Regions from separate parts of the Acidovorax sp. GW835-FHT14B10 genome, predicted to be linked through region 3. Evidence: predicted binding sites of a transcription regulator. Region 3 holds the regulator's gene; each other region holds the start of a gene.
The links. The regulator sigma-54, encoded in region 3, starts transcription at its own class of promoters, with help from an activator protein. The targets are predictions, from matches to a motif close to TGGCANGNAANCTGCTTT.
Positions count from the first base shown of each region.

Region 1: AC1Q5S_RS03525 (pilin) is a predicted target of sigma-54. The motif match lies at 2,214-2,231, and genes of this name have one in related genera.
Region 2: glnA (type I glutamate--ammonia ligase) is a predicted target of sigma-54. The motif match lies at 2,659-2,676, and genes of this name have one in related genera.
Region 4: AC1Q5S_RS05340 (PEP-CTERM sorting domain-containing protein) is a predicted target of sigma-54. The motif match lies at 1,451-1,468, and genes of this name have one in related genera.

Region 1 covers NZ_JBXAGC010000003.1:28,253-33,732, forward strand. The annotation lists gene AC1Q5S_RS03510 (Stp1/IreP family PP2C-type Ser/Thr phosphatase) at 1-241, shown strand, start outside; gene AC1Q5S_RS03515 (FHA domain-containing protein) at 285-941, shown strand; gene AC1Q5S_RS03520 (MBL fold metallo-hydrolase) at 1,042-1,833, shown strand; gene AC1Q5S_RS03525 (pilin) at 2,298-2,780, shown strand; gene AC1Q5S_RS03530 (glycosyltransferase family 2 protein) at 2,868-4,049, shown strand; gene AC1Q5S_RS03535 (hypothetical protein) at 4,046-4,870, shown strand; gene AC1Q5S_RS03540 (hypothetical protein) at 4,867-5,480, shown strand, end outside.
Region 2 covers NZ_JBXAGC010000009.1:138,954-144,433, forward strand. The annotation lists gene glnL (nitrogen regulation protein NR(II)) at 1-415, opposite strand, end outside; gene AC1Q5S_RS09310 (hypothetical protein) at 484-987, opposite strand; gene glnA (type I glutamate--ammonia ligase) at 1,198-2,613, opposite strand; gene AC1Q5S_RS09320 (competence/damage-inducible protein A) at 2,781-3,605, opposite strand; gene AC1Q5S_RS09325 (EI24 domain-containing protein) at 3,602-4,519, opposite strand; gene AC1Q5S_RS09330 (sterol desaturase family protein) at 4,567-5,480, opposite strand, start outside.
Region 3 covers NZ_JBXAGC010000012.1:12,948-18,427, forward strand. The annotation lists gene AC1Q5S_RS10910 (SPOR domain-containing protein) at 1-610, shown strand, start outside; gene AC1Q5S_RS10915 (thiol:disulfide interchange protein DsbA/DsbL) at 689-1,345, shown strand; gene lptA (lipopolysaccharide transport periplasmic protein LptA) at 1,443-2,090, shown strand; gene lptB (LPS export ABC transporter ATP-binding protein) at 2,102-2,869, shown strand; gene AC1Q5S_RS10930 (RNA polymerase factor sigma-54) at 2,869-4,458, shown strand; gene AC1Q5S_RS10935 (acyl-CoA thioesterase) at 4,534-4,962, shown strand; gene AC1Q5S_RS10940 (THUMP domain-containing class I SAM-dependent RNA methyltransferase) at 5,149-5,480, shown strand, end outside.
Region 4 covers NZ_JBXAGC010000004.1:146,113-151,592, reverse strand. The annotation lists gene AC1Q5S_RS05345 (shikimate kinase) at 1-451, shown strand, start outside; gene AC1Q5S_RS05340 (PEP-CTERM sorting domain-containing protein) at 629-1,399, opposite strand; gene metH (methionine synthase) at 1,722-4,511, opposite strand; S-adenosyl-L-homocysteine riboswitch at 4,490-4,588, opposite strand; gene AC1Q5S_RS05330 (PACE efflux transporter) at 4,620-5,051, opposite strand; gene AC1Q5S_RS05325 (LysR family transcriptional regulator) at 5,182-5,480, shown strand, end outside.

The sequences.
Region 1 (5,480 bases), on a different contig from region 3:
GTTCCAGGTGGCCCCGGACGATTTGTTCCTCATGTGCTCGGACGGCCTGACCGACATGGTTTCCGATGCCGATCTGGCAGAAATGGTGCGCACCCCCCTGCCACTCGCAGAAAAAGCCACGCTGCTCATTGACACCGCCAATGCCTATGGAGGGCGCGACAACATCAGCGTGCTGCTTGCACACATGGCGGCGGGCGGCAAGAAACGCGGCTTCATGTCCCGATTGATCCGGGCCGCATGATGCCGCTCGACCCCACAACAACCCAACACCGCAGGAGTGGATCATGCCCAGAATGATCGTTTCGATCGACAGCGTCGTCATCAAGGAAGTCGAATTGACCAAGGAGCAGACCACGCTGGGTCGGCGCCCGTACAACGACATCGTGATCGACAACCTGGCCGTCAGCGGCGAGCACGCCGTCATCCACATGACCGATGGCGGTGTGGAAATCGAAGACCTGGGCAGCACCAACGGCACCTATGTCAATGCCAAGGCCGTCAAGCGCCAGGAACTGCGCAACGGTGACGTCATTGAAGTCGGCAAATACAGGATCCGCTTGCTTCAGGAGGTCGAGGGCGAAAATTTCGAAAAAACCATGCTCTTCAAGCCAGGCATGGCACCCGCGCTGGGTGCCGTTCCCCGCCCCGCAGTTGCGCCCACCCCGGCGGCGGCCACGCAGCCCTCGGCGGTCATTCGCGTGATGTCGGGCGCGGCTGCCGGGCGCGAGGTGGTCCTGCAGAAAGTGGTCACCACCATCGGCAAACCTGGCGTGGCCGTGGCCTCCATTACCAAGCGCCACCAGGGCCATGTGCTGGCGCATGTCGAAGGCCCCGACATGCCCCTGGTCAACGGTACCGCCATCGGCGCCAACCCCCTGTCCCTCAAGCATGGCGACCGGATCACACTCGCAGGCACCGAGATGCAGTTCGAGCTGGCGTGAGGCTTCGGGCGTGTGGCTGGCTTTCCAGCTCTGCGCCCATATTTGCGTGGAACGCAGACTGGGCGGCTCAGCCCATTGCAACCCAGAGTAAGGCGGTGGCATGAAGGTTCGCGTGTTGGGCTGCTCGGGCGCCATTGCCCAAGGTTGTCGTACCACCTCGTTTTTGATCGACGGGCGCATTCTCATTGATGCGGGCACCGGCGTGGGCGACCTCACCCTGGAAGAAATGCGTCAGATCGACCATGTACTGCTCACGCATGCGCACCTCGACCATGTGGCCGCCCTGCCCCTGATGCTGGACGCCGTGTCGTCCCTGCGCAGCACGCCGGTGCGGGTGCACGCCCTGTCCGCCACCATCGCCGCACTGCAGGCCCACATTTTCAACAACACCATCTGGCCCGATTTCAGCCGCATACCCAACGCAGCCAATCCTTTTCTTGCGTACCAGGCGCTGCACACCGGACAGATGCTGCAGATCGCCGGCCTCGATATCGAGGTACTGCCCGCCATCCACACCGTTCCCGCCGTGGGCTACGCCGTGCGCGGCCGCACCGGCTGGTGGGCGTTCAGCGGCGACACCGGCCCCAACCCGGCCTTCTGGCAGCGCATCAACCAGCTGCCCGTGGCCATGCTGGTCATAGAAACCGCGTTCAGCAACACCGAAAGCGCCCTGGCGCAGCGCAGTCTGCACCTGGCACCCCACACCCTGGCGCAAGAACTGGCGCAACTGCAGCCCGGCAAACCGTGCCCCATCTACATCACGCACACCAAGCCGTCGGAAACGCGATTGATCGTCGAAGAGCTCCGCCACTTCGACGCCATCACGCAGCCCGGCGGCCAGGCCCCGCATGACATTGCGTGGCTACAGGCGGGGCAGGAGTTTGAGGTGTAAGCGGCACCGATTTTGATGACTGCTAGCGCCTGCTGCATAAGGGCTTGAGGCCTATTTGTGTACAGATAAGCGTTTACTCCCCCAGCATTGCACAAAGGGCCGGCGCCCATGCGGGCAACGTCGGGCCATGGGTGCAGATTGGGTGGGCCCCTCGCTAAAAAAGAACTAGCCCCGGCGCTTGGGTTCTCCAGCGCAAGCGAGACATTTTTGGCAAAGGCCCAAGCGACGACTTAATGTGTAAGACAAAGACGCACTTTGCGACACATTCGATGCGACAAAATTGTCACAATCACTCCGCTCAAGCGGGGGTGGCTGGGCAAACCTTGGAGAATGCACTCGCAACGTGCCAAACTGTGACACGTCTTGTTGCAACCAACGTCTGGCACGAAAGCTGCTCCTAAAACCGTGAACCTGGAGAATTCTTCTGCAGGTTTTTCATTGCGTTTGACCTCCAAGGAGTTTTTATGAAGCGTTCCATGCATATGGCACAAAAGGGTTTTACCCTGATCGAATTGATGATCGTGGTTGCGATCATCGGTATCTTGGCTGCTGTGGCTCTGCCTGCTTACCAGGACTACACCAAGCGCGCCAAGCTGTCTGAAGTGGTTTTGGCCGCTTCCGCCTGCCGCACAACCATTTCCGAGGTATACCAGACTGGTTCACTAACGACTGTGGCGGGAAATTCTTGGGGTTGTGAATCCACGTCTGCGACTTCCAAGTACGTAGCGTCTATCGAGACAAACGGGGTAGGAAAAATCACCGTGAAAGCGCAGGGTTTCGGTGATGCTAATATTGATGGGAAGACTCTTGATTTGACACCCACCGACGCTACAGGCGCGGCCATCACTACCTATACGCAAGGCACAGTGGTTGGTGGTTGGAAGTGTGGCCCAGGTGCCACCAATCCAATTCTGGCCAAGTTCCTGCCGGGCTCCTGCCGCGGTTAATACTGCATAGACTGAAAAACGAGCGGCTTAGGCCGCTCGTTTTTCTTTGACTTTCCTTTTTTCAAAGCTTTACTGCACGCCCTTGAAATGACCGAGTCACTGCTTGAATTGACGGTGCTAATGCCTTGCCTGAATGAGGCAAAAACTGTGGCTGCCTGCGTCAAGGCTGCCCATGCTTATATGGAAGAAAGCGGCATTCAGGGAGAAGTGCTGGTGGCCGATAATGGCTCGATCGACGGTTCAGTTGACATCGCTGAAACGGCAGGTGCCCGGGTAGTTCGCGTGCCTACCAGAGGTTACGGCGCCGCCTTGATGGTTGGTATCGAAGCTGCGCGTGGCCGTTACGTCATCATGGGCGACGCGGATTGCAGCTACGATTTCTCCCGTTTGGACGGCTATATTGAGCGGCTGCGTGCAGGCGCCGATCTCGTTATGGGCAACCGATTTCAAGGTGGCATTGAACCTGGCGCCATGCCGGCACTGCACCGCTACCTTGGCAACCCTGTACTGAGCTTCATCGGCCGTTTGTTTTTCCGTACAAAAATAGGTGACTTTCATTGCGGCCTGCGCGGCTTTTCGCGTGAGTCCATTTTGCGTTTGGGTCTGGTTACCCCGGGCATGGAGTTCGCCAGTGAGATGATCGCCAAGGCAGCGCTGGCGGGCTTGCGCATTGAAGAAGTGCCCACCACCTTGCGCCCCGATGGGCGCGACCGCCCCCCCCACCTGCGCACCTGGCGCGATGGCTGGCGTCATCTGCGGTTCTTGCTGTTGTTTTGCCCACGCTGGCTTTTTTTGTACCCTGGCCTGACATTGCTGGCATGTGGTGCGTTCGGTTTCGTGCTGTTGCAACACGGTCCGTTGAACCTGAAATTGATAGGCCTTGATATCCATTCGCTCTTGTACATGGCCGCAGCCACCGTGCTCGGAGCCCAGATGGTGCAACTCGCGGTACTGACCAAATGGATGGGAATTTTGTCTGGCGTTGTGCCACCTCAGCGCTGGTTGCAACGACTTGACCCCTACCTCAAGCTGGAAACCGGCCTGATTTTAGGCTTGCTCTTGGTCTTTGTCGGTTTGGCATGGTCGGTTTCACTGGTGCTGGACTGGCGGTCTCAGGGATTTGGCGTCATGGACCCCGGAGCGACGATGCGAAGTGCGATTCCGGCGGTCACGCTCATGATTCTGGGGGCGCAGGTTGCCACCTCAACCTTGTTTGCCGGGGCTCTGCATTCCTGTTGGTTATCGCCTAACCGCCAGGTAAGCCAATGACGTTCACCGAGCGCGAGATGCCTTCCCGTCTGTTGCGTTGGGAATTGCCCTTCGTAGGAGTTTTGGCATGGATGGCTTTCATATCCATACCGCTATTTTTGGGTGAAATCGGTATCAGCTGGGATGCCTTGAATCACCATATTTATTTAGGCTGGACGGCCGGGCACCCTCGATTTGACCTTGATTTTCTGGCGGCTTCCTACCAGTCCTACCAGTTTCCTTACTTGTATTGGCCGGTCTACAAGCTGTCGGCAAGTGGGTTGTCGGGGGCGTGGTCTGGCGTGGTGCTGGCCACTTTGAGCTGGCTGGCTGTACCACCAGTATGGATGATCGCCCGCACATGCATGCCGGGGTATCAGTGGTTCGACGCCTTTATGCGTATGCTGGCGGTGGTGTTGGCCTTCATGTCGGTATTGGTGTTGTCACTGTTTGACTCCACTTCCAACGACTTGCTGGCCGCCATTCCATTTGTGTGGGCCTTCGCTTGGGCCTTGGAGACGCTGGACAGTGACCGGTCACGAAAACTTTCAGCTCGTAACGCGGTGCTTTTTTCGGGTCTTTTCGCTGGAATATCTGTGGCTTGCAAGTTGAGTAATGGCCCTCTGGCAATCCTTCTGCCTGGGCTCTGGATGCTTTCAGCGCCCACTTTCAAGACGAAGGTATTGAATACAGTTCTGGGTGGCGTCGCGACGGTAGCCGGATTTTTGCTTGCATATGGCTATTGGGGTTGGCAGCTTTGGATTCATTTTGGCAACCCGGTCTACCCGTTTTATGACCCCTGGTTTGCCCCTTTGCGTGTCTTGCTGGGCTGGCAACCATGATCCGTTTTTTGCCTGACACATGGCGTGATGCCATCTTGCGCCCAATCGCGATGGCAGCCCCCGATGCGGGTGTTTATGTCGAGATCATGGCCCCGGACATACGATTTGCCGTCATCGCCACACTGATTTTGATCTGGATCGCCCTTGCCTGGCGTGTAAAGTGGCGTCTTTCCCCGGTGATGGTAATGACGGCATTTTTATCGGCTGCTTTTGTTATGTGGTTGGCGACAACGGGCAATGGTCGCTACTTCATCCCCATGCTGCTGGCGGCAGGACCCTTGTGTATCGCACTTATATATCGACTGCCGGCAACGCGTGGATTCAGGGTGGTGATTGCAGTCGGTGTGGTTGGACTCCAAGCCCTGGTTGTTTACCAAAACAACCCATGGCACTGGTGGGGACTTGCTCCTTGGAATAGCTCCCCATTCTTTCACATTACGCTTGACGAAGCGGCCTTGTCGAAGCCATCAACTTATGTCACGGTAACGTCAATTTCATATTCCTTGATTGCTCCAAAGTTCCCGGCGACCTCGCGCTGGATCAATATTTCCAGCGGGCCAGATGCTGAGAAAACTGCAGAAGGTCGAAAAGTGCAGGCAATGCTTGCTGC
Region 2 (5,480 bases), on a different contig from region 3:
CGGCGCCCCGAATGCCCCCCAGGGGATTCTTGATCTCGTGGGCCAGATTGCGGATCAGTTCCTTGTTGGCCTGGGCCTGGTCCAGCAATCGCTCTTCACGGTCCTGGCGGGCGTGTTGCTCCAGCGGCCACAGCTCCACCAGGATTTCACCCGCCTGTTCGGCATCGGCCACATTGACATGCACGGGCACAGGGTCCTGGTGCAGGCGCTTCAAGTTGGCCTCGTAACGCAGCGCGGCAAAATCCTTGCCGCGCGCACCGGACAATGCCATCTGCAGCAGGGTGGGGTCGGTAAAAAAGGTCGAAAAATCCACGCCTTCCAGCGTGCGCCGCGACAGGCCCAGCGTGTTTTCCAGAGCCGCATTGGCAAACTGCACGGCGCCGTCCAGCCGCAGCACCGCCACCAGGGTGGACATCAGGTCCAGCGAGTGAAAGCGCTCCGTTTCTGCCACCAGTGAATCACGCACCGAGCGCTCCACCCTGCTTACTTGGCACTGGGGGCGGGGGCGAGGCGGGCCAGTTCGCGCCGAATTCCGGCCAGATCGCTCTCGCTGCGCGCAACACTCGCCTTGAGTTCGGCCGTGCGCTCCATGTAAATCTGGGGATTGCGCAGCTCCAGCGCATTGCGCACCGGTGCGCCGTCGTTGTATTCCTTTAGCAACTCGGCGTGGCGTGCCTCGGCCTTGCGCAGCTCGGACTCCAGAATGGCACGGGCATCGGCATCGCGGGCGCGCTGATCGTTGTTGTCCACGCGTGGTGCTCCGGCCGGCGAGGCCGTGGTGGTGGCCGGCGCGGCAGCGCCCGGCGCCTTGGGGCGGCTGCCCTGCACCACCGTCACATTGCCACCCTCGACCAGCTTGCAGCCGCGCTCCTTGGCCTGGGCGGCGTTGTTGGTGTATTCATTGCCGCAACGGTAGATGCGGTCTTGAGCCCAGGCCGCGGGCGCCATGGCGGCAAAAGCCAGGAGGATAGTGAGCGATTTATTCATGAGGTCTCTCGCACATGCAATGCAGGGGTGTGCTGTTGAGTATCCCCTAATCACAATACATCGCCAATTCACCACCCGCTGACCCACGGGCTATTGTGGAAAGATGCCACCGATGAAAGCAGGGCTCCCGCTCATGCCCTCTTGCATGCCCGCCCCAAGAAAAAAGGCGGCTCGCGCCGCCTTGGGATGCAATGGCCTGCGGGCAGGCGATTACAGCGAGTAGTACATGTCGTACTCGACCGGATGAACTGCCATGCGAAAACGCGTGACTTCGCCCATCTTCAGGTCAATGTAGGCGTCGATCATGCTGTCAGAAAACACGCCACCCTTGGTCAGGAAGCCGCGATCCTTGTCCAGCGCCTCCAGCGCCTGGTCGAGGCTGTGGCACACGGTGGGCACCAGCTTGTCCTCTTCGGGAGGCAGATGGTACAGATCCTTGGTGGCAGCTTCGCCGGGATGGATCTTGTTTTCCACGCCGTCCAGACCCGCCATCAGCAGGGCAGCAAAGCCCAGGTAGGGGTTCATCAGTGGATCGGGGAAGCGGGCTTCCACGCGGCGGCCCTTGGGGTTGGCCACGTAAGGAATGCGGATCGAGGCGGAACGGTTCTTGGCCGAGTAGGCCAGCTTCACCGGCGCTTCGAAGTGCGGCACCAGGCGCTTGTAGCTGTTGGTGCCGGGGTTGGTGATGGCGTTCAGCGCACGGGCGTGCTTGATGATGCCACCGATGTAGTACAGCGCGAAGTCCGACAGACCGGCGTAGCCGTCGCCCGCAAACAGGTTCTTGCCATCCTTCCAGACCGACTGGTGCACGTGCATGCCGGAGCCGTTGTCACCATGGTAGGGCTTGGGCATGAAGGTGGCGGTCTTGCCATAGGCGTTGGCCACGTTGTGGATCACATACTTTTGCAGCATGGTCCAGTCAGCGCGCTCGACCAGGGTGCTGAAACGCGTGCCGATTTCGTTCTGGCCGGCACCCGCCACTTCGTGGTGAAACACTTCGACAGGAATGCCCAGGGATTCGAGAATCAGCGACATCTCGGCACGCATGTCCTGCGTGCTGTCGACGGGAGGCACAGGGAAGTAACCGCCCTTGAGGGTGGGACGGTGGCCGCGGTTGCCGCCTTCGAGCTTGGAGCCGGTGTTCCAGGGTGCTTCGTACTCTTCGATTTCGTAGAAGGTATGGTTGGGTTCGGTGCTCCAACGCACGCCATCGAAAATGAAGAATTCGGGTTCGGGACCAAAGAATGCGGTATCGCCCAGGCCAGAGGCCTTGAGATAGGCTTCGGCGCGCTTGGCAACCGAACGGGGGTCGCGGTCATACGACTTGCCATCGCTGGGCTCGATCACGTCGCAGGTCAGAATCAGCGTCGTTTCTTCGAAAAACGGATCGATGTTGGCCGAATTCGGGTCAGGAATCAGCTGCATGTCGGAGGCTTCGATGCCCTTCCATCCGGCAATCGAAGAGCCATCAAAGGCATGGCCCGAAACGAACTTGTCTTCGTCAAAATGCGAGACGGGCACCGTGGTGTGGTGCTGCTTGCCACGGGTATCGGTAAAGCGGAAATCCACGAATTTGACTTCGTTTTCCTTCACCAGCTTCATCACGTCTGCAACGGTCTTGGCCATCAGGTTCTCCTGGGTAAAGCGCTTGTTAAAAAATCTGCCAAACGAAAAGCAGTTTGCGTGCCAGGCCAATGCGATGCCTGCACTCGGACGGAGCATTCAGGGTAAAACCAAAGAATCCTCGGCACGCAGCATCACCAAAAATGTGCACATCAGCATTCGCAATACGCTCAACGCAAATTTCGCACCAATTCGGGGCCGAAATTTGCACCAACATTGTGCAATTCTGCTTGCAAGTCCACCCAAGCGGCGGGAACCGCTGTGGCAGGCCCCTTCACGCCCAATTCTATGTGGCGCCCATATTGTGGATGATCGACGCTGGGCAGGCTGAAGACCCGGATTCCGGGGTGCCCCTGCTCGATGCGCTCCATCAGCGGCGTCAACGCCGCTTCCATGGCGCCAAAGACAATGACGGACCGCTCGGTCTGGGGGGACCGATGGAAAAGATGCGGGTATTCGTGGTCCAGCACCCATTCGATCATGGGCCACGCCATCACCGGAAAGCCTGGCACAAAATGCACGGCCCCACCGCCGGGTCCATGGCAGCTGAATCCTGGAATCTTGTTGTAGGGGTTGGGCACGATGCGCGCGCCCTCCGGGAACACGCCCATGTTGAGGCGCTGCACGTTGTCTGGCTGGTCTGCCTCGTAGGGCACGCCCTGCTCGCGTGCGGTGTCTTGCATGCGCTCCCGGATCAGGACCTCGGCCTGCGGGTGCAGCACCAGCCCAACACCCAGCGCCCGCGCCGCGCACTGGCGCGTGTGGTCATCGGGCGTGGCACCGATGCCGCCGCACGAGAAAACGATATCGGCCGTGGAGAACGCACGCCGCAAGGTGCTGGTGATGCGCTCGGGGCTGTCGCCCACATAGTCGGCATAGGACAAGGCCAGCCCGCGCGCAGACAGCAACTCGATCACCTTGGGCATGTGCTTGTCGGCACGCTTGCCGGAAAGAATTTCGTCACCCACGATGATCAGACCGATATGCGAACTCATGGCAATTTGTGCTCCGAAATGAAGGTGTCGGGGGGTGCATCCGGCGTGGCGGCAATGGCCAGTGCAGCCCGATCGTCGCCAGACGCCGCCGGAGGCGATGGCGCACTGCCCTCAGATCGCAGGTGCTCCAAAGCGGCAAGGCAATAGTGGGCAAACCACAGGGACGAGAAGGCAAAAACGAGTGTGTAGATCCAGATTGCCAGCGGCACCAGTATGAAAAATGCAGCAGCAAAAACCACTCCCGACGCCCATACGAGGCTGGGCGCTGCGCCCAGATAGCCGGTCAACACACCTATTCCCAGCAGGCGGGCTCGGTGGCTGCGCAGAATCTCCCGCCGCTCTTCCTTGCTGGCATGCTCGGCCAAGGCATCGAACGCCATGACGCGGTAGGTCAGCCAACCCCAGATCAGCGGCGGCAGCACGAGCACCAAGGGCGGCACCAGCCACAGCGGCACCGACACCACCAGGGCAATCAGCGCCAACACGGTGGAGCCCATGGACCACATGGCACTGGCCCAGAAAGAGCCGCCCTTCTTGCGCTCAAGATGGGGAAACCGACGCTGTGCGACCAGGATGACCAGGGCGGGCGTCGTCAGCAGGGCGACCGCCAGCAGAGAGATCATGACCAGCACCGGCGTGGCGACCAGAATCACCAGGAGCGGCGCCATCACCGCAGTCACGTCGCCGATGCCCCAGGCATGCAGCCAGCCCCAGAGGGTTGCCAGCAGCGCCGAAGACTCCAGCAATGTACGCATGCCCCGTACCGCGCCATCCCAATAGAAATAGCCCAAGGCGCCGCCCACAACCCCGATCAGCAGCAATGGCACCATCGACAGCAGGATCACACGGGGGCGCAGGCAATACACTGCCGCGCGCCAGAAAGAATCGACCAGGAGTCCCATGTTGGCAAGCATACCTTGACTGCCCAAAAATCGGTTCATCCGGCGGTCTGAACGCGGATTCAGGCCTTTCCGAGCAGCCGCAGCAGGCCGCGCCATTGCTGTGACCAGAAACCACTGCCGTAGTCACGCAGGCGACCCTGCGGACCGGGCTCCACCTGGTCCCTGACGCCCGTGGGGTCGTATCGGAGATCGAAATCGGCCGTACCAAACAACAGGTCCCACCAGGGCAGCAGTACGCCGAAGTTATGTCCGCCCAACACGTCCTTGCGCACTGCGGGCGACAGCTGACCTTGGGCCGTGTCGGCCCGTGGGGTGGATGGCGGCAACACAGGGATGGTTTCGTGACCAAAACCAATGGCGTGGTGCCGACGATGAAACCGGGGACTGATCCACAGCCGTTCACCCCAGCGGCCAAACCAGATGCGCAGGTTGGCGTGCTGGAAACTCTCGCTGAGCTGCGTGATCGCCACGATGGCGATGAATTGCCCCGGCGCGACACCGATGGCCTGTGCGACGATCACGAGAAGCGTGTCTCGGAGCACGTCGTCGAGCAGGTGGTTGCGGTTGTCGCTCCACATGGTCATCTGGCGCTGCGCATGGTGCAGGGAGTGCAACCGCCACCACCACTCGAAATGGTGCTGACCCCGGTGCAGCCAGTAGTCCACGAAGTCGAAAACCACCAGATAAAGCAGCAGACTGACCCATGGCATGTCCGTCACCCCGGGCCACAGGCCATCGAGCTGCAGCGTGCTGAGACCGACCACCCGAAGCGAGCCAAACAGCATGTCCGTCAACGGGGTCATCACAAAAAACAGAAAAACCCGAAACAGGCCCAACCGGTGCAGCAAGGTGTAGAGCATGTCGGTACGAATGGTCGCCCGGTCGGTGATGGGCTCCACAGGACGCCAGCGCTGCAAGGGACCGAATACCGCCACGATGACCACGAGCTGAAGCAGGCCCACCAGCAGCCAGC
Region 3 (5,480 bases):
CGTCGGGGTCGTCGTGGGCCTGGGTGCCGCGCTGGCCGTGGCCGTGTATGTGACCAAGGTGCCTGTGCCTTTCCTGAACAAGGGCGGCCTGCGTGGCGTGGACCAGGATGCCGCCGAGGCCCAGAAGAACAAGAACTGGGATCCGAACTCGCCGCTCTACGGCAAGAACCCCGCGCGCCCGCCGGCTCCGGCCGCCGCCGCGTCGGCCAGTGCCAATGGCACGGCCCCGGCCGCCGATGCCACCGCTGCGCGCACGCCCGCCAGCAAGCCTGCAACGGCCGAGGCCAAGCCCGCCACGAAGGCCGACGCCAAGCCTGCCGCCTCGGCGGACCCGCTGGGCGACCTGGCCAAGGCCAGGTCGGCGGCGGTCGATCCGTTTGACTATTTCGTACAGGCCGGGGCGTTCCCCACCCAGTCTGGGGCCGATGCGCAGCGCGCCAAACTGGCCATGCTGGGCTGGGAAGCCCGCGTGAGCGAGCGCGAACAGAATGGCCGCACCATGTACCGCGTGCGCGTGGGCCCGTTTTCCAAGCGCGACGATGCCGAGCAGCTGAAGGAAAAGCTGGAAGGCGCCGGCGTCGAGTCCGCGATGGTGCGTGTCCAGCGCTAGGATGTTCATCGCCATCGCCTGAACTTTTTCGTGGGGGCGTTCTCACACCCCCAGACCAGAACAAGGAGTGTCCCCGTCATGAAACGCCGCGAGTTTTCCCTGTCCACCGCTTCGGTGGTTGCCGCTTCCGCCCTGACCCTGCCGCTGGCCACGCCGGCCATGGCGCAGGCGCGCCAGTTCAAGGAGGGCAAGGACTACACCAGGCTCGCCAAGCCCCTGGCGCCGGATGCGCCCGCCGGCAAGGTCGATGTGATCGAGTTCTTCTGGTACAGCTGCCCGCACTGCAACTCCTTTGAGCCCGCGCTCGATGCCTGGGTCAAGGCAGCCCCCAAGGATCTCAGCATCCGTCGCATTCCCGTGGCTTTCAATGCCAGCTTCGTACCCCAGCAAAAGCTGTATTTCGCGCTCGAAGGCATGGGCAAGCTCGACACCTTGCACGCCAAGGTGTTCCGCGCCATCCACGTCGAAAAACTCAAGCTGGCCAAGGACGAGGACATCTTCGCCTGGGTGGCCCAGCAGGGGGTGGACGCAGCCAAGTTCAAGGAGGTCTACACCTCCTTCACGGTGTCCAGCCAGGTGCGCCGCGCCTCGGCGCTGCAGGAGGGCTATGGCGTGGAAGGCGTTCCTTCGATGGGCGTGGCCGGCCGGTTCTATACCGATGGCACCATGGCCGGCAGCATGCAGACCGTGCTGCAGGTGGTGGAGTATCTGGCGGGCGTGGCGCGCAAGGGTTGATGCCACATTTGCCCCCGTTCGAGAGGCCCGCGTTTGCGGGCTTTTTCATGGGCGCCAGCGCTGTGCGTGGCTACAATGAACGCAAGATTTGTGCCTCATGAAAAAAAGATACCTCCCGATCCTGCTGCTCTCGGCCCTGGCCTGCGCCCCTGGCGTGGGCCATGCCGAAAAGGCCGACCGCAACAAGCCCATGAACATCGAGTCCGATGCGCTGCGCCACGATGAGCTCAAGCAGACCAGCGTGTTCACGGGCCGGGTGGTCATGACCAAGGGCACCATCGTGCTGCGCGGTGCGCAACTGGATGTGCGCCAGGATGCCGATGGCTACCAGTACGGCGTGGTGACGGCCGAACCCGGCAAGCGCGCATTCTTCCGGCAAAAGCGCGACACCGTGGCCGGTGCCCCGGACGAGTTCATCGAGGGCGAGGGTGAGGTCATCGAGTACGACGGCCGTGCCGACAATGTGCGCTTCATCACCCGTGCCGAAATGCGCCGCTACCGGGAATCGGTGGTGACCGATCAGCTCTCGGGCGCCGTCATCGTCTACAACAACCTCACCGACGTGTTCACTGTCGATGGCCAGAAGAAATCGGCCAACAGTGCAGCGGGTGAAGCGCCGGCCCCCGGCGGGCGCGTGCGCGCCGTGTTGTCGCCCAAGGAGCAGCCTCCTGCCGCTGCCCCAGCCCCTGCGGCCAGCGGGCCGGTGCTGCGCCCCAGCAACACCCTCGGCGGCGCAAGCAAGTGAGTGCAGCGACCGTGAACACAAGCCCTGACACCCAGGCGGGCAGCCGCCTGGAAGTCGCGCACCTCGAAAAGTCCTATGGCAGCCGCAAGGTCGTCAAGGATGTGTCGCTGGTCGTGCAAAAGGGCGAGGTAGTGGGGTTGCTCGGTCCCAATGGCGCGGGCAAGACCACTTCGTTCTACATGATCGTGGGCCTGGTGCGCTGCGATGGCGGTGACATCCGCATCGATGGCCACTCGGTGGCGGACATGCCCATCCACCGGCGCTCGCGTCTGGGGCTGTCCTATCTGCCGCAAGAGGCGTCGATTTTTCGCAAGCTGAACGTCGAGGAAAACGTGCGCGCCGTGCTGGAGCTACAGCGGGGCGACGACGGCAAGCCGCTCGCCAGGAAGGAGATCGAAGCACGCCTCACCGCCTTGCTGCAGGAGTTGCGCGTGGACCATCTGCGCGAATCGCCGGCCCTGGCCCTGTCGGGCGGCGAGCGCCGCCGGGTCGAAATCGCCCGCGCGCTGGCCACCCAGCCGCGCTTCATTCTGCTCGACGAGCCCTTCGCCGGCATCGACCCGATTGCCGTCATCGAGATCCAGCGCATCATCGGTTTCCTGAAGGCCCGTGGCATCGGTGTGCTGATCACCGACCACAATGTGCGCGAAACGCTGGGCATCTGCGACCACGCCTTCATCATCAGCGACGGCCGCGTTCTGGCGCAGGGCACGCCCTCCGAGATCGTTGACAACGCCGAAGTACGCCGGGTCTATCTCGGCGAGCACTTCAGAATGTGATGAAACCCGGTCTCTCGCTGCGCGTTTCGCAGCACCTGTCGCTCACACCCCAGTTGCAGCAATCCATCCGGCTGTTGCAGCTGTCCACGCTGGAGCTGTCGCAGGAAGTCGAGCAGATGCTCGACGAGAACCCTTTTCTGGAGCGCACGGCCGAGGAAGCGCCACGCGAGGAGTTCGGCCTGGACGCCGCCGACACGCCCGCGCAGGCCGACGACTACAGCGCCGACGATGCTCTGTTTTCAGGGGTTGCCAGCACAGGCAACACAAGCGTTGAAAACCCAAATGATGCTGAGCCGGCCAGCGCCGGTGCGGACGAGCCCGACTGGAGCGGCGACGGCACGGTGGAAATGGCGCCCAATGACGCCGAATGGGGCGGCGATGCGCCCGCCCGCAACCGCAACGACGCCGAAGGCGACGAGGCCGACGCCACCGAGCTGGCCCGCTCGCACGAATCACTGACGGCCTTCTTGCACCGCCAGGCGCTGGCGCTGCGCCTGTCCGAAGTGGACCGCGCCGCGCTGCGCTTTCTCATCGAATCGCTCAACGACGACGGCTACCTCGAAGAACCGCTCGAAGAGTTGGCCATCGGCCTGGCCGGGCCGGACGATCTGGAGCAGATCGAAGAACTGGTGCACCGTTTCACCGTGGCCCAGCGCCTGCTGCAAAGCCTGGAGCCCGTGGGCGTGGGCGCGCGCGGCCTGGCCGAGTGCCTGACCTTGCAGCTCAAGGCCCTGGCCGCCGACGAAGACAGCGAGATCGATCCTGCGACCGTGCAGACCGCGTTGCGCGTGTGCCAGCAGCCGCTGGAGATGCTGGCCCGCCGCGATATCCGCCGCCTGACGCAGGCGTGCGGCGATGGCGAAGAGCGCACGCGCGCCGCCATGGCGCTGATCGCCCGCCTGGAGCCGCGCCCGGGCCGCCGCTTTGCCGATGTGGAGCGCAACATCATCGTGCCCGACGTCATCGTGCGCAAATCCGGGCGCGCCAACGGGCGCGATGGCCAGCACAACTTCATCGTGCAGCTCAACCCCGACGTGATGCCCCGCCTGCGCGTGCACGACATCTACGCCGGCGCCCTGCGCGGCCACAAGGGTGGCGAGGGCCACCAGGGCATGCAGCAGCGCCTGCAGGAGGCGCGCTGGTTCATCAAGAACATCCAGCAGCGCTTCGACACCATCCTGCGCGTCTCGCGCGCCATCGTCGAGCGGCAAAAGAACTTCTTCACCCACGGCGAGCTGGCCATGCGCCCGCTGGTGCTGCGCGACATTGCCGACGAGCTGGGGCTGCACGAATCCACCATCAGCCGCGTGACCACCGCCAAATACATGGCGACGCCGATCGGTACCTACGAGCTCAAGTATTTCTTTGGCTCGGGCCTGGGCACCGAAACCGGCGGCAACGCATCGAGCACGGCGGTGCGCGCGCTGATCAAGCAGTTCGTGGCGGCCGAAAGCCCCGCCAAGCCGCTGTCCGACAGCCAGATCGCCGAGATGCTCAAGGAGCAGGGCATCGAGTGCGCGCGCCGCACGGTGGCCAAGTACCGCGAGGCGCTCAAGATCGCACCGGCCAATCTGCGCAAGGCGCTGTAGCCTTCTTTGGGGCGCGTGCCTGCCACAGCGTGCCCTGTTTGCTGTTTTTTCTCCCGTCACCCCGCTTTCCACGCCATGGCCCGTATCGTCTTCGACCTTCCCGCGCATTTCGGCTTTGCCACCGAACTGCAGATCTACATCAGCCACGTGAACCAGGGCGGGCACCTCGACAATGCGCAGCTGCTGAGCCTGGTATCCGAGGCGCGTGTGCGCTTTTTCCAGTCGCTGGGTTTCCCCGAGGCCGATGTGGGTGGCCTGTCCATCGTGGTGGGTGACATCGTGGCGCAGTACCGGTCTGAAGGTTTCCATGGTGAAACCATGCGCGTCGAGATGACTCCGGTGGATTTCAACCGCTATGGTTTCGATCTGGTCTTTCGCATGACCGAGAAAACCCAGGGCCGCGAAGTGGCGCGCGGCAAGACCGGTATCGTTTTCATCGGCAAGACCGACCGCAAGGTGGCACCGATTCCCGAATCCATCCGCCAGCTGCTGCTGCAGGCCTGAGAGGCTGAGAGTCTTTCATCCATGCCCGCCTTGCACGCCAAAACACACCGGCTCGTCGTTGCAAATACTCGCCATAGCCCGAGCTATGGCTGCGTTTTGCGCCTAGATCCGGCGCGTTTTGACATGCCTTGCAGACACGGCCGAAAAACTCTCAGCCTCTGAGCGCGTATCCTTTCGGCCAGTCTTATGAACCAACTCCAACTTTTTCTGCCCTGCGCCGCCGGCGTCGAGGGCTACCTGGCCGACGAGGTGCACGCCATCACCGGCCTTACCGGGCAAGACCTGCTGGTCGGCCGGGGCGGCGTGCTGCTGCGCGCTTCGTGGCGCGATGCGCTGCTGCTCAACCTGCACAGCCGCCTGGCCCAGCGCGTGCTGGTGCAACTGGCGCACCGACCCTACCGTTCCGAGAGCGACCTCTATGGCATGGCCAGCGACGTGGCCTGGGAGATCTGGTTCACCACGCGCCAGACCTTCAAGGTCGAGGTGACGGCGCAGCACAGCCCGCTGCAAAGCCTGAA
Region 4 (5,480 bases), on a different contig from region 3:
TCACCGGCTGGAGCGGACCATCGGTACCACCATCCGCCACTTCTTCGAGGTGGAGGGCGAAGCGCGATTTCGCGACCTCGAATCACAGCTGCTGGCCGAGGTGGCGCAGCTGCCCGGCGGCCTGGTGCTGTCCACCGGCGGCGGCGCCGTGCTGCGCCCCGAAAACCGCGAGGTGCTGCGCCAGTTTGGCAACGTGCTGTATTTGCGTGCATCGCCCGAAGAAATCTACAAGCGCGTGAAGCACGACAAGACACGCCCGCTGCTGCAGGGTGGCAACCCCCTGGAGAAGTTGCGCGAACTCTATGCCCAGCGCGACCCCCTGTACCGCGAAACCGCGCACTACGTGATCGAGACGGGGCGCCCCTCGGTGAGCACCCTGGTCAACAGGGTGATGATGCAGCTGGAGATGGCGCAAGGCGCCGCCGCTGCGCCCCCGGCTGCGCAGGCCTGATGGAAGATTGGCGGCGCCCACCCTGCCCTGTGCGGAGGCGCCAAGACACGAGGATGGCCTGGCCGGGGCTGACAGCCACCGACAGCGTAGCCTCTCGCTGGAGCGCCGCCAGCAGGACACAAAAAAGGGGCCGAAGCCCCCTGTGCATGATCGGCGTACTGCGGCGACCCCGGGCCCTCAGTCTTGCTTGCTCTTGCGGCGCGATACTGCCACCGCACCCGCCAGGGCCAGACCCAGCAGGGCCAGGGAGCCGGGCTCGGGCACCGTGATCGACTCCACTTTCACCGCCATGTCCTGGAAGTCATTGTCGGTGCCATCTTCAAACGCAAAAATCCAGTTGGTCGACGTGCCACCCTGGAACGCCAGAAAATCGGTGGCTCCGCCCAGGTTCATGCTGTCAATGGAATAGGCGGTTTTTCCAGCACCCGTCGCGAAATAGAAGCCGAAACTGGTGGGATTGATCAGTGCGTTAGAAAACAGGCCGCAATTGACCTGTGTACCACACTGGCTCTGGAAGGTGGGGCCAGCGGAAATGATCATCTGGCCGTTGCCGATCCCGATACCCACGGCACTTTGCTGCAGGGTGGTTGAACCACCCACCGCACCGCCAAAGAACAGGTCAACGGTGTAAATGTTGCTGGTATCGGTACCAAACCACATACCGAATTTTTGGCTGCTGGCGCCACTGGTCTGTTCGATGATCAGTGTGGGGATCATGGTGGCCGAACTGGTGGCAGAGCCCCACAGGCCTGCCGCGCTCTGGTCGTTGGCCGCGCTTACTGCGCCGGCGCCAAACACGTTATCCAAGACAGTTTGCAGCGATTGCTCGCCCGCCGCAGTCGCCCCGAGGGCCACAGGACGCACGTTGGTGTTGACAATCGGCACCGCATGAGCGGTTGCAGATAGGAGCATGCCTGCGACGATAGCTGCTGCGGTTTTGAATTCCATGGTGTGACCCCCTCTGTAAGTAGTCGCTGAAAACTGCGACCTCGACTTACAAAAGCACACACCATGCCACTCAGAAAAATCAACAACTTACGTTGCTTCACGGCCCGGATTGTCAAAATATTCGACACAATTCGCTACACGCCCCAGGTGCCGGGGCGTCCGCCGGGGTGCATCGAACCGGTATGCCCGCACTGTCCTTCAAAACCCAGCCCTGCGGACAACCCAAAGCCCCCCCCCCGCACGCAAGGTCTTCGGTTCTCAGGCGAGGACACTTGCACTGTATCGGCGAGCGCTTTCCGCGCTTTATTTCAGCGCCAGAGCATCACAGATTGGGCGCCAGCAGCTTGGCCAGCACCGCCTCGTCCATGCCCCGGCGCTCGGCCATGTCGTGCAGCTGGTCTTCGCCGATCCTGCCCACGTTGAAATACACGGCATCGGGGTGGCCGATGTAGAAGCCGCTCACGCTGGCGGCGGGCGTCATGGCCAGGCTTTCGGTGAGGTCCATGCCGATGTCCTCGCACTGCAGCTGCCGGAACAGGGCGGTCTTGGCGCTGTGGTCGGGGCAGGCGGGGTAACCGGGCGCGGGGCGGATGCCGTGGTACTTCTCGGCAATCATGTCCTCGTTGCTCAACGCCTCATCGCTGGCATAGCCCCACAGGTCGGTGCGCACGCGCTGGTGCAGGCATTCGGCAAAGGCCTCGGCCAGGCGGTCGGCCAGGCTCTTGAACAGGATGGCCGAGTAGTCGTCCAGCGCGTCGATGAAGGCCTTTTCCTTCTTCTCGATTCCCAGGCCCGCCGTCACCGCGAACAGGCCCGCATAGTCGGCAATGCCGCTGCTCTTGGGCGCCACGAAGTCGGCCAGGCAGCGGCTGGGCCGGGTCACGCCGTCGATCACATGCTTTTCGGTCTGCTGGCGCAGGCCGTACCAGGTCATGGCGACTTCGGTGCGGGTGTCGTCGGTGTAGAACTCGATGTCGTCATCGTTCACGCTGTTGGCGGGCAGCAGGGCCATCACGCCACTGGCGGTGAGCCAGCGGCCTTCGATGATCTTCTTGAGCATGGCCTGGCCGTCGGCAAACACGCGCGTGGCCTCCACGCCCACCACCTCGTCGGTCAGGATGGCGGGGTACGGGCCGGCCAGGTCCCAGGTCTGGAAGAACGGGCCCCAGTCGATGTATTTCGCCAGTTCGGCCAGGTCGAAGTTCTGGAACACCCGGCGGCCGAGGGCGCGCGGCACGGCGGGCTGGTAGGCCTGCCAGTCGATCGGCGTCTTGTTGGCGCGGGCCTTGGCCAGGGGCCACAGCGGCACCTGCTTCTTGTTGGCGTGCTGGGTGCGCACCTTGTCGTAGTCGGCGTTGACTTCCTGCACATAGCTCTCGACGCCGTCACCGAGCAGGCTTTGCGCCACGCTCACGCTGCGCGAGGCGTCGGGCACATAGACCACGGGGCCCTCGTAGTGCGGCGCGATCTTGACGGCCGTGTGCACGCGCGAGCAGGTGGCGCCGCCGATCAGCAGCGGAATTTTCTTGATGCGGAAATGCTCGTCCTTCTGCATCTCGCCGGCCACGTACTGCATTTCTTCGAGGCTGGGCGTGATCAGGCCCGACAGGCCCACGATGTCGGCGCCCTCGACCTTGGCGCGCGCCAGAATCTCGTGGCAGGGCACCATCACGCCCATGTTCACCACCTCGAAGTTGTTGCACTGCAGCACCACGGTGACGATGTTCTTGCCGATGTCGTGCACATCGCCCTTCACCGTGGCGATGACGATCTTGCCCTTGCTGCGCACGTCGCGGCCCGCAGCCTCGTCCTGGCGCTTTTCTTCCTCGATGTAGGGGATGAGGTGGGCCACCGCGAGCTTCATCACGCGCGCGCTTTTCACCACCTGGGGCAGGAACATCTTGCCCGCGCCGAACAGATCGCCCACGATGTTCATGCCGTCCATCAGCGGCCCTTCGATCACATGCAGCGGGCGGCCGCCCCTGGCCAGGATCTGCTGGTAGGCTTCTTCGGTGTCTTCGGTGATGAAGTCGGTGATGCCATGCACCAGCGCGTGGCTCAGGCGCTCGCCCACGGTCTTCGGATGCTCGGGCGTGCCGCGCCATTCGAGCTTCTTGCTCTCGTCCTTGGCGCCGCTCTTGGCGGTTTCGGCAACCTCGACCAGGCGTTCGCCGGCATCCGGGCGGCGGTTGAGCACCACGTCCTCCACGCGCTCGCGCAGCGTGGGTTCCAGATCGTCATAGACGCCCACCATGCCCGCGTTGACGATGCCCATGTCCATGCCGGCCTGGATCGCGTGGTACAGGAACACGGTGTGGATGGCTTCGCGCACCGGGTCGTTGCCGCGGAAGCTGAAGCTCACGTTGGACACGCCGCCCGACACCTTGGCGCCGGGCAGGTGCTGCTTGATCCAGCGCGTGGCCTCGATGAAATCGACCGCGTAGTTGTTGTGTTCCTCGATGCCGGTGGCCACGGCGAAGATGTTGGGGTCAAAAATGATGTCTTCGGGCGCAAAGCCCACCTCGTCCACCAGGATGCGGTAGGCGCGCTCGCAGATCTCGATCTTGCGCGCGTAGGTGTCGGCCTGGCCCTGCTCGTCGAAGGCCATGACCACGGCAGCGGCGCCGTAGCGCTTGACGAGCCGGGCCTCGTGCTTGAACTTCTCCACGCCCTCTTTCATGCTGATCGAGTTCACGATGCCCTTGCCCTGGATGCAGCGCAACCCGGCCTCGATCACCTCCCACTTGGAGCTGTCCACCATGATGGGCACGCGCGCGATGTCGGGCTCGGACGCGATCAGCTGCAGAAAGCGCACCATGGCCGCCTTGCTGTCGAGCATGGCCTCGTCCATGTTGATGTCGATGACCTGGGCGCCGTTTTCCACCTGCTGGCGCGCCACGGCCAGGGCCTCTTCGTACTGGCCATTCAGGATCATGCGGGCAAACGCCTTGGAGCCCGTGACGTTGGTGCGCTCGCCGATGTTGACGAACAGCGTGCCCTCGCCGATGGAGACAGGCTCCAGGCCGGACAGCTTCATGGGGGGAACGGAAATTTCAGACATGCGACTCACCTGTGCAGGAACAGCAGAAAAACAGGTGAGCGTCGTTGCGATGGGGCATGCGGTGCATGCGGCGCCCAAGCCTGACGGCCCCACCGGTGGTGGCAGCCGCTGCAACGCTCCTTGGGCGAGGCTGGATTTTAAGGGCGAACGCCCCGGCGCTCAGATGGCCGCAGGCTGCGCCGATGCCGGCAGCCCGAACACCCGGTCGAACCCCCAGTTGAAGACAAAGGTGTAGCAAAGAAAGAAAACGATGAGCGCCAGGTCCATCACGAAGGCCTGCCACAGGCTCACGTTGAACCACCAGGCAAACAGCGGCACCAGCGTGAACACCAGACCGCCCTCGAAGCCGATGGCATGGGCAATGCGGCGGCGCACGCTGCGCCCGCGCACGGCCTGGCGCGATTCCCAGCGCTCGAAGGCCCAGTTGAACAGCAGGTTCCAGACCACCGCCACCGCCGAGGCGGCCACCGATGCCACGCTGGAGTGCGCAGCACTCTGGCCCGTGAGCACTGCCAGCCCCCAGGTTGCCACGGCAATGGCGATGAGCTCGTACAAAGTCACATACAGCACGCGGCGGCGCACGCCCTGCAGGCCGGGGGCGGCGGGGGACGAGGAAACGGACAGGGTCACGGGTGCATGCACGGTCATGGCGGCACTTTATGTACGAATCACTGATATATAAAGTCAGCTTATTTCAGATTTATTGACAGATTGGCAGGCCATGGCCTTTTCTTCCGACAGCGTGCAGGTGTTTCTGGCGGTGCTCGACCGAGGCTCGTTTTCGGCCGCCGCGCGGGCGCTGTCGCGGGTGCCCTCGGCCGTGAGCATGACCATCGCCCACCTGGAGGCCGAGCTCGACGTGCAACTGTTCGACCGCAGCGGGCGCGAGCCCCGCCCCACAGCGGCGGCCCGGGCGCTGGAGCCGCAGGCGCGGCTGCTGGCCGCGCAGCTGCGGCAGCTCAATGCCCAGGCATTGGCGCTCACACAGGGCCTGGAGGAGCGCCTCACCCTGGCCATCGC